DNA from 2 places in the Agrobacterium salinitolerans genome. Region 1 is predicted to be linked to the other one. Evidence: riboswitches for the same ligand, from Rfam matches in the RefSeq annotation. Region 1 holds a riboswitch; the other holds the start of a gene.
What was found. A riboswitch is a leader RNA that binds a small molecule or an ion and turns the genes downstream of it on or off. The one in region 1 is predicted to bind cobalamin.

Region 2: another riboswitch for cobalamin. It lies ahead of O9X91_RS16945 (acyl-CoA thioesterase); the one in region 1 lies ahead of O9X91_RS21175 (CbtB domain-containing protein).

What each region holds. Positions count from the first base shown of each region.
Region 1 is NZ_JAPZLN010000007.1:58,465-66,112, reverse strand. It holds gene O9X91_RS21195 (GNAT family N-acetyltransferase) at 1-368, shown strand, start outside; gene O9X91_RS21190 (type 1 glutamine amidotransferase family protein) at 390-956, shown strand; gene O9X91_RS21185 (hypothetical protein) at 1,131-1,445, opposite strand; gene O9X91_RS21180 (CbtA family protein) at 1,450-2,160, opposite strand; gene O9X91_RS21175 (CbtB domain-containing protein) at 2,172-2,354, opposite strand; cobalamin riboswitch at 2,516-2,743, opposite strand; gene O9X91_RS21170 (cytochrome c) at 2,810-3,730, opposite strand; gene O9X91_RS21165 (c-type cytochrome) at 3,822-4,256, opposite strand; gene O9X91_RS21160 (metallophosphoesterase) at 4,517-5,362, opposite strand; gene O9X91_RS21155 (superoxide dismutase) at 5,475-6,077, opposite strand; gene O9X91_RS21150 (class I SAM-dependent methyltransferase) at 6,265-7,116, opposite strand; gene O9X91_RS21145 (GNAT family N-acetyltransferase) at 7,297-7,648, opposite strand, start outside.
Region 2 is NZ_JAPZLN010000004.1:373,096-380,743, forward strand. It holds gene nikE (nickel import ATP-binding protein NikE) at 1-157, shown strand, start outside; gene O9X91_RS16930 (ATP-binding cassette domain-containing protein) at 293-598, opposite strand; gene O9X91_RS16935 (hypothetical protein) at 605-772, shown strand; gene O9X91_RS16940 (LysR family transcriptional regulator) at 764-1,651, opposite strand; gene O9X91_RS16945 (acyl-CoA thioesterase) at 1,654-2,490, opposite strand; cobalamin riboswitch at 2,590-2,780, opposite strand; gene O9X91_RS16950 (DUF1852 domain-containing protein) at 3,061-4,044, shown strand; gene O9X91_RS16955 (methionine synthase) at 4,072-5,100, shown strand; gene O9X91_RS16960 (flavin reductase) at 5,127-5,627, shown strand; gene O9X91_RS16965 (GNAT family N-acetyltransferase) at 6,126-7,034, shown strand; gene O9X91_RS16970 (aldehyde dehydrogenase family protein) at 7,198-7,648, shown strand, end outside.

The sequences.
Region 1 (7,648 bases):
ATGCGGCGGCGATCACGCCGGCGAAGCTTGAGCGCGACCTGTTCGGCGCCCTGCCCTGGGTGCATGGTCTCGTCGCCGAAGCCGATGGCGCGCTGATCGGTTACGCCCTGCTTCTGCCGCTCTACAGGGCGCAGGAAGGGCGGCGCGGACTGGAGCTGCATCATCTCTTCGTGCGTGACGGCCATCGCGGTCATGGCACCGGCCAGCATCTGGTTTCCCGCGCGCGGGATATCGCCAAGCGGCTCGGCTGCGATTATCTTTCCGTCAGCGCCACGACCGGCAATGTGGCGGCGCATCGTTTCTACGAAAACATGGATTTCGCGCCGCGGCCGGTTACCGGCATGCGCTACATGCAGTCCATCGCCTGATTAAAGCCCACGGAGACGGTCATGACACGGATCGCCATTGCGCTCGCGCAGGATTTTGCCGACTGGGAGCCGGCGCTGCTTACGGCGGCAGCGCGCAGCTATCTCGGCGTCGAAATCGTCTATGCCACCCCTGATGGTGGGCCGGTGACGTCGATGGGCGGGCTGAAGGTGACGCCGGACACATCCTATGATGCGCTTGATCCCGTTGACATCGATGCGCTCGTCATTCCCGGCGGTCTCAGCTGGGAAAAGGGAACGGCTGTCGATCTTGGCGGGCTGGTGCACCGGTTTCGCGACAGGGATCGGCTGGTGGCCGGCATCTGCGCGGCGGCAAGTGCGCTCGGCGGCACGGGTGTTCTGAACGATATCGCCCATACCGGCAATTCGCTGGCATCCCACAAGGCCTATCCGGCCTATCGCGGTGAGGCGCATTATCGCGATCAGCCCAAAGCGGTCAGCGATGGTGGCATCGTCACGGCACCCGGCAGCGCACCGGTGAGTTTCGCGGTGGAAATTCTGAAAAGCCTCGGCCTCTTTGGTCCGGAAGCCGAGGCGGAACTTCAGGTTTTTGCGGCGGAGCATCGCTGAGGCGCATCCGCCTCAATGCTTCACAACCCTCCACTTCCCCGTCACTCCAACCTTTAGCCGGAATCCAGCCAGCCTAAGTCCTTGGGCTGAAAAAGACTCTTCCCGCCGCGCAGACGCGCGTTGACGGGAACCCGGCTCAAGGCCGGGATGACGGTGGTGGGAATATGGAGCAAGTCAATATCGATCAAGCACCCGGCACACCCGCGCCGCCGAAGCATCGCCCTCACCTGCAATCGCACGGCGAATATCGCGGCTGTTCAGATGCAGGCTGCGACCCGCGGGCAAATTCGAGCGTTTTATCTTACTGAGCGCAGCAGCGATAAAAGCAGCCTGGTGTTCATGAAAGCAGGAGAGAGCCGCCTCGCGCCCCGGGATTGCCCCGAGGACGGCCTTGAAGGCAAGGCGGTGCACGGCGCAGAAAGCGCCGTGGCCGGGAACGGCAAAACGCAGCGCATCGAGCTCCTCACTCCATTCCGCTGCGTCGTGCATGGTTTCAAGCCTCTTGGAAGCGCTTCAGGAAAAACGCGCTCAACGTGCCAAGCAACGCCCAGAAGACGAAGCTGGTGATGGTGGCGGCAACGATGAACTGACGTTCCAGCGGCAGTGGCGCCAGCGCATGTTCGCCTTCCGGCGGCAGGGGGGCGCCCACCACATGCGGCGCGACGATCAGCACCAGCGCGAGCAGAGCTGCCCACGGTTCGCGGCGGAACGCGATCAGTGCAATGCCGCCCGCGGTTGCGGCAACGGTGGCGAGCCACCAGATCTGGCGCACCTCAAGGGCGGCGGCCGGGCTGCCCGGCAGTTCCGGCGGCAGGCCGATCATCGGGGCCAGCATGACGGCGGCAAAACCCGCAACGCCCCAGAGAAGGCCTTCGCGCCAGCCGGTATTGGTGCCGCGCAGCGACATGAGGCCGGTCAGCACCAGCGCATAACCGATGGCGGTCAAGACATTGGCGGCGACGGTATAGGCCGTGCGCTCAAAACCATCGGCGGGAGCCCAGGCCTCGTCATTGTGCTCATGGGCGGGAACGGCAGCGCCGGGCGCCGGCGCATCATGGCTGTGGGACGCTTCGCCGGCGCTTTCATAGGTTTCCGCCTGAAGGATGAGCGGCGTGGTGCCAAAAGCCTGCATGGCGGAAACGGCAAAGCCACCAAGGATACCGACGAGAATGGCGGTGAAGACGATATTGCGAAAAAACGACATGCCGTTTCCCCTCAATGGCAGGGGAAGGCATTGGCATGACGCGTGTCATGCGCGGCATTGTGAACGGCTTCCACATGGGAAAAGCCGACAAAACCGACGACGAACAGGCCAAGCACGATCGCTGTCAGCGACTGCGCGACGCTGGCTGTTTTTACGGAAACGGCTGAATTGGCCGTATTCAGGTTGGTGGACATGGTGACCCCTCTCCCGGCGCGACCCCGCGCCTTTAGATGCGGCCGAACGGCAAAGCCGCAGGACCGCATGCGATATACTTCACCACGGGGATACGAGACTGATACAGGGAGGCATTGATGCCACCACCCTGAAATTCCGCTCTTCCGGACACCCCGCCGGCATGGATATTTCCGCGATGGCAGGTCTCCTGGCTTACGGGTCAAAACCTGAAACACCTTCCCGGCATCGCCTTCGCCCTTGATGGAGGCGATATGGCTTGCCAGTGGCATTTCGTTTCAGGCTCTCCGCTCACAGTTGCGGGGGCAGCCACGAATGAGGATTTCTCCCTATCGTGTTCCCTTTTCACCTTCCGGAACGCCCGGAAGGAACCATCACGGACATGTTATCCGTCGGGCAGATGCAGGAGTCAATGGCAGGCCTGCTTTCGACCCGCGTGCCTCGCCTCGGCTGAGGGTTACCGCGCCGGAATGGCCTTGAGATAGGCGGCGATCGCATCGCGGTCTTCGGTGGTCAGATGCGCCATGTTCTGCTGCACCTTGACCATGGAGCCGCCGACGCTGTCGAATTCCGGCGTGAAGCCGGTTTCGAGATAGCTGGCAATATCGGCTTCGGCCCAGCTTCCGATGCTTTGCGAACCGGGGGTGATGTCGGGAATGCGGCCCTCGCCTTCCGGGTTGGGGCCACCGGCCAGCCATTTACCCGCAAGGAAACCACCGAGCGCGTCGCGGGGCGTATGGCATTCGCCGCAATGGCCCGGGCCCTCCACCAGATATTGGCCGCGCAGCAATTCGGCATTGGCATTGGCGAGTTCGACGCGCGGCGGTGCGGCGGGATCGAAATAAAGGAATTTCCAGCCGCCCAAGGCCATGCGCAGGTTGAACGGGAAAGGCAGGTCGTGATCCGGCGCGTCATTCTGGCTGGCGGGCAGAACCTTCAGATAACCGAAGAGATCGTTGATGTCCTTCTGCGTCATGCGAGCATAGGAAGCATAGGGAAAGGACGGGTAAAGATGTTCGCCGTTCCTGCCGACGCCGCGCGTCATCGCATCGCCGAATTCGGCCAGCGTCCAGCCGCCGATGCCGTGCTGCGGATCAGAGGAAATATTGGGAACATGAAAGGTGCCGAAAGGGCTTTTCAGCGCCTGCCCGCCCGAAAGCGTCAACAGCGCCTCGCCCTTCGCGTCGGGTGCTGCATGACAGCTTGCGCAGCCGCCCGCCCAGAACAGCGTTTCGCCATTGGCCAGATCCGGTTCGCCCAGGCTCACCCAATGGCTCGGCGCCTGCCGCTGCGGCGCGGTAACCCAGGCGAAAATGCCGTAGCCCGCAATGGCCGCGACGACGGCCCCGCCGACGAGTTTCGTCCAGATGGAGGACATGCCCCTCTCCCCATTCTCACCTGATCCGGTCAGATGTCTTTCGTGCCTTGAGAAAACGCCGCCGGGAAGCGGCGTTTTCAAAGTGCTGCGACTACTTCTTCAGACGATAAGTCTGGTGGCATGCGCCGCAATCGGCGCCGAGCGTCTTCATGGCGGTGGCGACGCCGGCCTGATCGGTGGGGAGATTGGCGAGAACCATGTCCGCATCCGTGCCGAGCTTGGCGGCCTTGGCCTTGAAGTCGTCGAAGTTTTCCCAGATGGCGGGAGCAGCCGCGCTGCCGGTCTCTGAGCCCACGGGGAACTGGTCCGGGAAAGCCTTGGCATTGGCGCCGATGGTGGTTACGGCAGTCTTGACGGTATCGGCGTCAAAGGGCTTTTCACCCTTGGAGATGGCGGCAAGCGAACCCATCGCCCCACCGATCTGCTTCATCATGCCTTCACGTTTTTCGACTTCGCCGGCAGCGTAGACCGCTCCGGCGCAAAGACAGCCGAACAACATGGCCGCCGTGATGGTTTTCAGTTTCATGCAACTCTCCTTGATTCCGGCCGGGACACCGGGCGCTAGATGGAACGGCGCGAGGATGCCCTTTCCGGATGGCGAAAAGAAGTCACATTGCGGTGAATTCCATCGTGAAAACAGAAGCCTAAGACGAGGTGACAATGCAGGTCACCCCCCGGCTCTAGGGCCTCACTCTGACGGCAGGCTGAATGAGAATAATTGGCTGAAAGCAAGCGGCGCGGCGTATTCCCCCACGCAGTTGCCGATTGGAGAAGCCAAGGCCCGGTTTAGAGGGCCAAAATGCGGTCTTCCTCACGCCCAAAACCACGGATCGCTATGCGGTCGCCGAAGACATCGGCGATGGCGAAGGTGTTCTGGTCAGGCGTATCGACCATGCCCTTGAAATTCACGAAGTGGGTATTGCCCAACAGGCCGTAATTGCCCTCGTGATTATGGCCGTTGAACCATGCGACGGCTGACGGGTGGGAGCCGAGAAGCTCAAGGATACGCGGCGCGTCCCACATGTTGTGGGCGTTTTCCGGATAGACAGGATAATGGCAGAGAACGATCACTTTTTCGCCCGCCGCATCCGCCTTTTGCAAAACCTCCCGCAGCCATTCGAACTGCTCGTCGCCAAGCGAGGCGTTCCAGTCCTGCGCATTGATGGCACCCGCATCGTTGAGGCGCTTCAGCCGGTCTGCGGCAAGCGCGCGTCGCGGATCGCCAGGCGGCGGCGCGAACAGGCTGACCTCGTTGCCGTCAAGCACGACGAAGCGGATATCACCGATGGAAAAATCATGCCAGGGGGCGGACATGCCGAGGCGGGCGTGGATAGCCGGCAAATGCTCGGCGGCGACGGCGAAATCGTGATTGCCCGGCAGCAGGACCGAGCGGTGTCGAAGCCCGTCGTAAACGGCAAGGATCGCGTCGAAATTGTCGAAGCCGCGATCGATGATATCGCCGAGCGTTACCACGAAGGCCAATTCCTCGCGGTTGAAGGCGTCGATCGCGTCTGCGAGCTTTTTCGGGCTCTCGGCGTAATAACGACCCATCTCCGGGCGCGGATCGGCATCGGCATATTGGGGATCGGCGACAATGCCGAAGGAGAAGAGAGGCGTGGTTTTTTCAGTCATGATGCGCCGCGATAAACCCGGCGGATGACAAGCTTGTGACAACGCGCGACATGCCAAAAACAGAACACCCGGCACAAAGGTCGGGTGTTTGGAAAATTCCGTTCGCCAAGCCTTACTTGGCAGCGGCTTCGTAACGCTCCAGGACGTAGTCCCAGTTGATGAGGTTATCAACGAAGGCTTCGAGGTACTTCGGACGCAGGTTGCGGTAGTCGATGTAATAGGAATGTTCCCAGACGTCGACGCCCAGGATCGGCTCTGCACCGTGAACCAGCGGGTTTTCGCCGTTCGGGGTCTTGGAGATTTCAAGCTTGCCGTTCTTGACGGAGAGCCATGCCCAGCCGGAGCCGAACTGCGTGGTGCCGGCAGCGATGAAATCTGCCTTGAACTTGTCGTAGCCGCCGAGATCGGAGGCGAATGCCTGTTCCAGCTTGCCCGGCAGCTTGTTGCCGCCGCCGTCCTTCTTCATCCACTTCCAGAAATGGACGTGGTTGTAGTGCTGCGCGGCGTTGTTGAAGAGACCGGCATTGGTGCCAAAGGACTTCTTCACGACTTCTTCGAGCGACAGGCCGGAAAGACCTGCTTCGGCAGCCAGCTTGTTGCCGTTGTCGACATAAGCCTTGTGGTGCTTGTCGTGATGGAACTCGAGCGTCTCGCGCGACATGTAGGGTGCAAGCGCGTCGTAGTCGTAGGGGAGTTCAGGAAGTTCGAAGGCCATGGTTTTTACTCCTTTTTGCAGCGGGTTACCGCTCCTAGAAACCGTGTGAGCGGACCATAGGAGCGAAGCTCCATTTGGGCAACCTGTGAAATATCAAAATGTTCCGCCAAAGGGGAAAATTCCTCTCAAGCCAGCCGTCACCACATTTGTTTCACAACCCGAATGGCTCGGGGGAAAGATCTACTGATTAAATATGCAACACGCGGGGGGGCATCTGAAGCTTTTTTTCTATTACAGCAATACCGCGATAAAATTTTACACTGGCGAGGTGGCGAGCTATCTCTGGAGACAACACGCCGTCGAGCGACTGGTCTAAGTGAAGGGCGAAATCAGCGTAGCTATATTCGGCAAATATACGATTCTGAACGTCGACCAACATCTTAAAGAAGTCGACAGAGGATATTGGCTGATCACGGTATTCATCCGTGTTCCCCCAATATATGCACTCCAAGTCCTCGACGAAATAGATGCCTCCGTCTTTCAGACCTGATCCGAACAAGGCGTTGAATGATGCAATCTGGTGGGAGGCAACATGGCTGCCGTCATCGATAACTATATCGAAGGGTCCGTACCGGGCAACGACTCCTTGAAGAAAGCTAAAATCTGCCTGTGATCCAATTTCAACAAAAATACCCTTCTCAGGCGCGTGAAAAGCGTGGCAAGTTTGGTCAATATCAACACCGACGATATTGGCGTCTTTGCCAAAAAACTCTTTCCATAATTGAATAGAAGCTCCTTTATAAACGCCGATTTCGAGGACACGAGGCGCCATATTACGGAATCGCGAGAATTCTCGATCGTAGATGGCGAAGTAGTCGAGCCACTTGTGACCACCAGAGATTTCGGCCCAAATCTTTCCTGAAATGGTGTTTTCCAACGGTTCGAATGGAGGATTTTTGATCGTCTTCCAATCTCTCACTTCCCGCATGCCTGGCGAAAGAAGGGCGTAAGGATCAAGTAACGCTGATCCATCTTCGCTATTTTTGCCCTTAAGATCGGATATTGTGAATAATCTTTTAAATGATTCTAATAGTGACATACTGTCTCTCTTAATTTCGCTGCAATTAATATTCTGGCAACTGTTACGTCGGAATCGATTAATTTTCTCTATATATTTCGCCAACATCGCAGTATGTTATCAATATTTATAATTTTAACCACTCATCCCCATGATCGAAAATGACATCTCCGGCGATAAGATGAAGATCGAAATTCCCTGTCAGAAACGCGGCGTGGTATCGCCCTCGCCCAAGGCCCGCTGCATCAGCACCGTATCCAGCCATTGGCCGTGTTTCCAGCCGATGGACTTGAAGGTGCCGACAAGTTCGAAACCGGCAGCGCGATGCACGCCGACTGAAGCCGCATTGGCGCTGTCGCCGATGACGGCGATCATCTGCCGAAAGCCACGCGCGGTGGCTTCCGCAATCAGCGCATCGAGCAGTTTGCGGCCGATGCCCATGCCCTTCATGGCCGGATCGATATAAACGGAATCCTCGAGCGTCGCGCCATAGGCCGGGCGGGCGCGGTAGGCGCCGGCATAGGCGTACCCGGCTATCTTTCCATCGTGTTCG
Region 2 (7,648 bases), on a different contig from region 1:
CGAGCGTTTTGCCGACAGGGTTATCGTGATGGAGGAAGGTAAAATCGTCGAAGAATGTGCGACGGGGGAGATCGAGCGGCTGTCGCATCCGGCGTCTCGCCTCCTGAAGGACGCCGTTTTGCCGGCTCTACCCCACAAGCGCTCCGGTTGCGTGTAGGTCTCGACGCGTTAGAAGGCACTGCTTCGCGTATGTTGAGTATCGAGTATAACCAATAACTTAGTCCTCAACTCAGCAAATCCGCCCTTCACTGCCTGTTCTCATCCGCCAATCCGCCCCATGTTGGTGCAATTCTCAACCTAGCTGGACGACGTCATCAGCCACCGCCCGGACAAGACGGAGGTCATGGCTGGTCAGCAGAAGGCTCATGCGCTGCTCATCCACGAGATCGCGGAGAAGCTCTATCGTCTGCCTTTGCACCAGCGGATCGAGCCTTGAGGTCGGCTCATCGGCTACCAGGCAGATTGGCTTGAACAGCAGGAAACGGGCAATTGCAAGACGCTGGAGCTCTCCTCCAGACACCTCATCTGGTCGTGTACAATGCGGCATTTGAACGCCATCATTGGTCGCTGAGCTCACCTGAGGCGATGGCGCTATCATTGAGGGATGATTGATGTCAGCAAACGCGACGAGTTTTACCAGCAGGCATATTGCGGCGGCGTCTGTTCCCTGCGCGACAGCAATATTCACCGCCGCAGCCAGGGCCGTGAGCCGATCGAGATCGGCAAGCTCTATTACAGCAATGTCGATGCTGACAACGATGTGTCAGGCTGAGGCCATGCGCGACGTCGCGAGAAAACCGGCGATGAAGTCAACGGCCTCTTCGCCGCTTCTCAAACCGAGGTGAATACTCTTCTGTATCCCTGATTTGCCGATACTGACGGGACGAACTCCGAGCTCGGCGGCCTCCCGACGCACCAGCCAGTTCGGGATGGCGCTGACGCCGCGACCGGCCGCGACGAGCTGTAGCATCATTTCCGTGGTCTCGACATTCCGGTGGTGGCGCGGGCGGCAATTTGCAGGCGCAAGGAAATGCGTGAACACATCCAGCCGCTCGGGTGGCACAGGATAGGTGAAGAGCGTTTCATCCAGCAGATCCGCAGGTTCGGCATGGTCCTTGGCCGCCAGAGAGTGGTCGGCCGGTACGGCAAGAACCAGTTCGTAGTCGAACACCGGTAGATAATGGATGCTAGGCGCTTCGATCGGGTCCGGGGTGATCAGGATATCGATCTCGTATCCGGTCAGCGCCGCCACGCCGCCAAAAGCAAATGATGTCGTCAGTTCCAGGTCCACATGCGGCCAGTCTACCAGATAGGGCTTTGTCACGCCCATCAGCCATTGGTGACAGGGATGGCATTCCATCCCGATCTTGAGCGAGCCTCGCTGTCCGTAGCGGTAGTCGGACAAGACATCCTCAGCCCTTTCGATCTGTGGCAGGACGCGCTGCGCCAGCGCGACGATGTAGCGGCCGGCCTCGGTGAGACGAAGATTGCGGCCGTCCTTTTCCCACATGGAGACCCCATAGCGTTCTTCGAGCTTGCGGATCGTGTGGCTCAGCGCGGACTGGGTCACATTCAGCCGTTCTGCCGCCGCCGTCAGACTGCCCATGCGATCGACTTCGCGCAGGATCGACAGATGTTGCCTGTCCAGCATCGTTATGCGCCTCCTTGGTCGAGGGGAAAGACTTCTATCTGTTCGCTTTCTCGAACAGGAACCGGCCGGTGATCTTCGTCGACCGCGACCATGGTGAAATGTCCGGTAGCCGTGATATGCCGCTCGCCCGTCAGAAGGTTTTCCGACCAGAGTTTTGTCTCGACGGACATGGAACTGCGGCCAACGCTCGCGACACGTGCCTCCGCCTCGACGATTTCGCCGATCTCGATTGGCCTTGCGAAGTCGATACGCTCGGATGATGCCAGCACCACTAGCTTGCCGGAGTAGCGCGATGCCGTCACGAACGCAGCTTTTGTCATGTAGGCGATTGCCTCGCCCCCGAACATCCGGCCGACGCTGTTAGCCTGATCCGGAAAGACGATTTCGACCATGGCAAGCATATCGCTTTCGCCCGGCGCGTCCTCGGGAAGCAGTTTGGGTAAGGCGTAATGCGCCGCGTTCTCGCCCTCTGGAACGGCAACCATATGGAAGACGCCGCGCGTACAGGTATGCCGTTGACGGCCGACAATCGTCTCTGCCACCATCTCGACCTCAACAGTCAGGGAACGGCGGCCAGCCTTGACGGGTCTTGCCGTGAATTCGACGATGTGCCCGATGCGTGCGGGCTGTTTGAAATCGATACGTTCGCAGGACGCGGTCACGAAGGGTGCGCGCCCGAAGCGGGTCGCCGCGATGAAAGCGACTCGATCCATAAGGGCGAGGCCGGTCCCTCCGAACAGAGTTCCGTGATGGTTTGTGTCACCAGGGAAGACGATATCGACGAGTTGTGTTGTCGACAGGTGCTGCATGGGCTTGTCTGTCGTGTCGGTGCTGATCATCGGCGCTGCCATCAGGTTGTGGCAGGGCTGGGCAATGACGCAGAGACGACGGCGCGGAGATGCCGATCGCGAAAGCGGCACTCCGGGACACCCCGCCCGTGGACGTTATCTGTCGTGGCAGGTCTCCTGGCTCGCGGATGACCGCTCCCGCCCGTCTTCCCGGGATAAACCCAGTGACAAAAATGGACGTTCGCTAGCCGCTTACAGTTGCGGGGGCAGCTCCGGCATCTGACCGAATTCCCTCTTAGCTCCGGACTGTCGTCCACAGAACCACGACGGTAAACCAATGTCCCATGCCGCTCGTGGGGTCAAGGCCTCGTTTCCGGTCGGCGGGCCAGACCCACTTGTCCCGCAAGCCATGTCGCTTACCCAAAACCATGAGGACGGCTCATGCTTCAATGAAATGAAATCAATTTTTCTCCATCAACGGCTCAGGCATAAGAGGGGCGCGCTCCAGGCCATAGACAAGCTAAAGATTGTTGATTGAGAAACACGAGAGAAAAAATGAGAGCACTGAAAGAAAAAGAAACAGATTCAGGGTTTTTCTCGGTCCATGAGAACAATATTGCCATGAGCGGTGAATTTACGTTCTCTCTCAAGAGCATTCCTTTTGACGAGGATTATCAACCCTCGGAAAATACGCGGCTCACGACTAACTTCGCCAATCTGGCCAGAGGGGAGAGCCGCCGGGAGAATTTGCGCAACGCGCTGAGGATGATCGACAATCGCTTCAACGCCTTGGCGCATTGGGACAATCCGAAAAACGATCGTTATTCTGTCCAGCTCGAGATCGTTTCCGTCGAGATGAGGATTGATGCTGAAGGCAATACTGATGCTTTCCCCCTGATCGAAATCCTGAAAACGAATATCGTCGATCATAAGACAGGCGAACGCATCGAAGGCATCGTCGGGAATAATTTCTCCTCGTATGTTCGGGATTATGACTTCAGCGTCGTGCTGCCGGCTTACAATAAGGATCGCCCGGCATTTGGCACGCCGGAGAATTTTGGCGATCTGCATGGAAACCTGTTCAAGTGTTTCCTGAATTCAGATGCCTACAAAGAACACTTTCAAAAACTTCCGGTCATCTGCCTGAGTGCCTCCAGCAGCAGGACATACGGCCGGACCGGTAATCAGCACCCTGTATTGGGTGTCGAATACCAGCAGGATGAATTGTCGTCGACCGATCGATACTTCCAGAAAATGGGATTGAAGGTTCGCTTTTTCATGCCGCCGAACAGCGTCGCGCCTTTTGCATTCTATTTCCTCGGTGATCTGCTCGACGATTACACCAATCTCGAGCTCATCGGCACAATCAGCACCATGGAGACTTTTCAGAAGATTTACCGGCCCGAAATTTATAATGCCAATTCCGCGGCAGGGGCCTGTTATCGCCCGAGTCTCGGGCATCAGGACTACTCATTGACGCGTATCGTCTACGATCGCGAAGAGCGTAGCCGGCTGGCTGTCGAGCAGGGAAGGTTCGCTGAGGAGCACTTCATCAAACCCTATGGGACTGTTCTTGAGCAATGGTCTACCAAACACGCCCTTTGATGAACTGAAAGCATAAGGTCCCCCATCATGAAAACACTGTTGCCCACGTCAACCGCCGGCAGCTTGCCGAAACCTTCATGGCTTGCGGAGCCTGAGAAACTCTGGTCGCCTTGGAAATTGCAGGATGACGAACTGATCGAGGGCAAGCAGGACGCCTTGCGCTTGTCCTTGGACGACCAGCGGCAGGCAGGTATCGATATCGTCAGCGACGGCGAGCAAACGCGCCAGCATTTCGTCACGACATTCATCGAGCATCTCGATGGTGTCGATTTCGAAAAACGCGAGACCGTCAGAATCCGGGATCGCTATGATGCGAGCGTTCCGACAGTCGTCGGCGCCGTGTCGCGCAAACAGGCGGTTTTTGTCGAAGACGCCAAGTTCCTGCGTCAGCAGACCAAACAGCCGATCAAATGGGCTCTGCCGGGGCCGATGACGATGATCGATACGCTCTTCGACGATCACTATAAAAGTCGCGAAAAGCTGGCCTGGGAATTCGCCGGGATCCTGAACCAGGAGGCCAGAGAACTGGAGGCTGCCGGGGTGGATATCATCCAGTTCGATGAACCCGCATTTAATGTCTTCTTCGATGAGGTGAATGACTGGGGTGTTGCCACTCTGGAAAAGGCAATCGAAGGCCTGAAATGTGAGACTGCCGTTCATATTTGCTACGGCTACGGTATCAAGGCCAATACGGACTGGAAAAAGACTCTTGGGTCGGAGTGGCGGCAGTATGAGGAAACTTTCCCCAAGCTGCAGAAATCCAGCATCGGCATGATCTCCCTGGAATGCCACAACTCTCACGTTCCGATGGATCTTATGGAACTGGTTCGCGGCAAGAAGGTGATGGTCGGAGCGATCGATGTTGCGAGCAATACCATCGAGACGCCGGAGGAAGTGGCCGCTACTCTGCGAAAGGCACTTCAGTTTGTCGATGCCGACAAACTTTGCCCTTGTACCAATTGTGGCATGGCACCCCTGTCTCGCCGGGTAGCACGAGGCAAGCTGAATGCTCTCGCCGCAGGTGCGGAAATCGTTCGAAAAGAACTGTCAGCCTAGCGTTACCGGAGCCGCAGGAGGCCGACATGAACATGGTGAACCACCGCTTCGATATTGTGGACAAAGCCACGTTTCGCAACGGCATGTCGCGTCTCGGCTCTGCGGTCAACGTCGTCACCACCACATACGGCGGGAAGCGTTACGGCTTCGCCGCATCGGCTGTTTGCAGTGTCAGCGACACGCCGCCGACACTTCTCGTCTGCATCAATCGAGCCAGCTCATCTTTTCATGCGTTTGAGCGTGCGCGACACTTCTGCGTCAACACGCTGATGCCGGGCCAGGAGGAGATCTCGAACCCTTTCGGCGGAAAGAGACCGGTGAAGGATCGATTTGCGCTTGGCGAATGGAAAGACGGCCTCACGGGTGTCCCGATTCTGGCTGACGCCTCGGTCAGCTTTGAATGCGAGCTGACCAATGCCGTCGACGAAGCAACGCACCGAATTCTTTTCGGGTGCGTGATCGACATTCGCGAGAGCGAAGAGCAGGCAACGCTGCTCTACTGCATGCGTCGCTATCTCAAGGGATAGCGGATACAGGCCGTCGTGACACCGGCGTTCACCTCTCCCACCACATCCTCCGAAACTCTGTTGTATGTAACGCACAAGATGGAATCCATGTTTTGCAATAGCTCCATTTCGGGGTTCTACAGGTTCAGGGGGCGGGAGCGAGGGGTTTGTGCCATCCCCTCCTGATGCCCTCGACGTCGCAGGGCTGCGACCAGCAGTCGTTCGGTCCATTCGACGATCGCGGCATTCAGCGTCCTGAACACGCTAATGAAGCAAACCAGTTTTTCCAGAACTTCAGCCACGTTCACCGGGTCACGGGTGCAGGCTTCGGCCGTCTTTGGCACGGTTCGACAGCTATCGGGCACGGCATTGTGAAGGATGTGATGCCGAACGCATCACCGTTTCGGTGAAATGTTGCAAAGCTCCACTGATTTCGAGCAAAAGCTGCGGCGCGGTGGGGTTATGATCGAGCCGCTATGCGCCACGAGCGGCACGAAATGGTGGGAATTGATAGAGGACATGCGTGTGAGTGAAATCCTCAAGCTCGGAGAAAGAAACCAGATCGATGCCTTCGCGATGCAGATCGACGATGTGGCGAGGGCGGACCTTGAGCAGCTTCATGCGCTGTCGATTTCGGTCGGCTGGCCGCACCGCCCGCAGGACTGGCAGTTCTTGCGCGACGTCGGCAAAGGCGTCGTTGCGACCGATGACATCGGCCGCATCATGAGTTCCGCCATGTGGTTCCGTCAATCGCCCGAGCTCGCAACGATCGGCATGGTCATCACCTCGCCGCGCCTGCAGACGCATGGCACGGGCCTCTGGCTGATGGAATATGCGCTACAAGATCTTGACGGCATAGATCTGCGCCTCAACGCAACGCGGGCTGCCCAGAGGCTTTACCTGTCCCTCGACTTCGTGCCGGAAAAGATTGTTTATCAGTGCCAGGGTATCGTCACCGATGCGCCCTTCGAGCAGGATTTTTCCGGCGACTTGCGGGTCTTGGGCGCTGATGATCTCGCCGCAGTGACGGCGCTCGACGCGGCGGCCTTTGGCGTGGTGCGCTCAGGCGTCATCGAAAAGCTCATGGCCCATTCGCGAAGCTACGGCCTTTTCCACGATGGCGTACTGAAGGCTTTTGCCCTCTGTCGCCGGTTCGGGCGCGGCCATGTCGTCGGGCCGATTGTGGCCTCGAACGACGAGGAGGCCATCGCTGTCGTTTCGCCGCATATCCGCGATCATGAGGGCCGGTTCCTGCGTCTCGATACGCACTACGAAACAGGTGACTTTGCACTCTTCGTGCAGCGCAGCGGTCTTACCGTCTACGATACCGTACTGACTATGTCGCGGGGCAAGCGGCTTGCGGATTTTGCGACGGAGGGAACGCGTGCGCCGGTGACGTACTCACTGGCCAGCCAGACGCTTGGCTGATCATGCTGAGGCGACCGGCGGACCTGCCCATTCGGGCCGCCGTTGTTAAGCCCAGCCTTAACCGGGCACTCAGGCGAGATCGACTGTCGATCTCTTGCCCTTTCAGTCATCCTGTTCGAAGCGCACGGAATACGTCGTGCAGGACCAAGGAGAAGACGTAGCGATGAAACGAGAGAACCAGTTTTACATCAACGGCGAGTGGCAGGCATTCGCCGATGTGAACCTGCTGCCGGTCGTCGATCCGGCGTCTGAACAGGTTACCGGCCATGTCCCTGCCGGAAGCGCCCGCCACGTTGACCTGGCCGTGGCCGCCGCGCGCAAGGCCTTTCCCAGTTTTGCCCAATCGAGTATCCCGGAGCGGCTTGCGCTTCTGAAAAGAATGCATGCGCTTGTTATCGAGCGCGCCGAGCTCTTCGCCCAGACGATGGTGAGCGAAATGGGAACGCCGATCAGCTTTGCCCGGTCGTCGCAGGTCTTCTTTGCCGCCGAACATATCCGCGTCCAGATGGAGACGCTCGAGACATATCCGTTCCTGTCGGTGAACGGAGGCCTCGCGACAGCGAAAGAGGCCATCGGCGTCTGTGCCCTCATCACCCCCTGGAACTGGCCTCTCT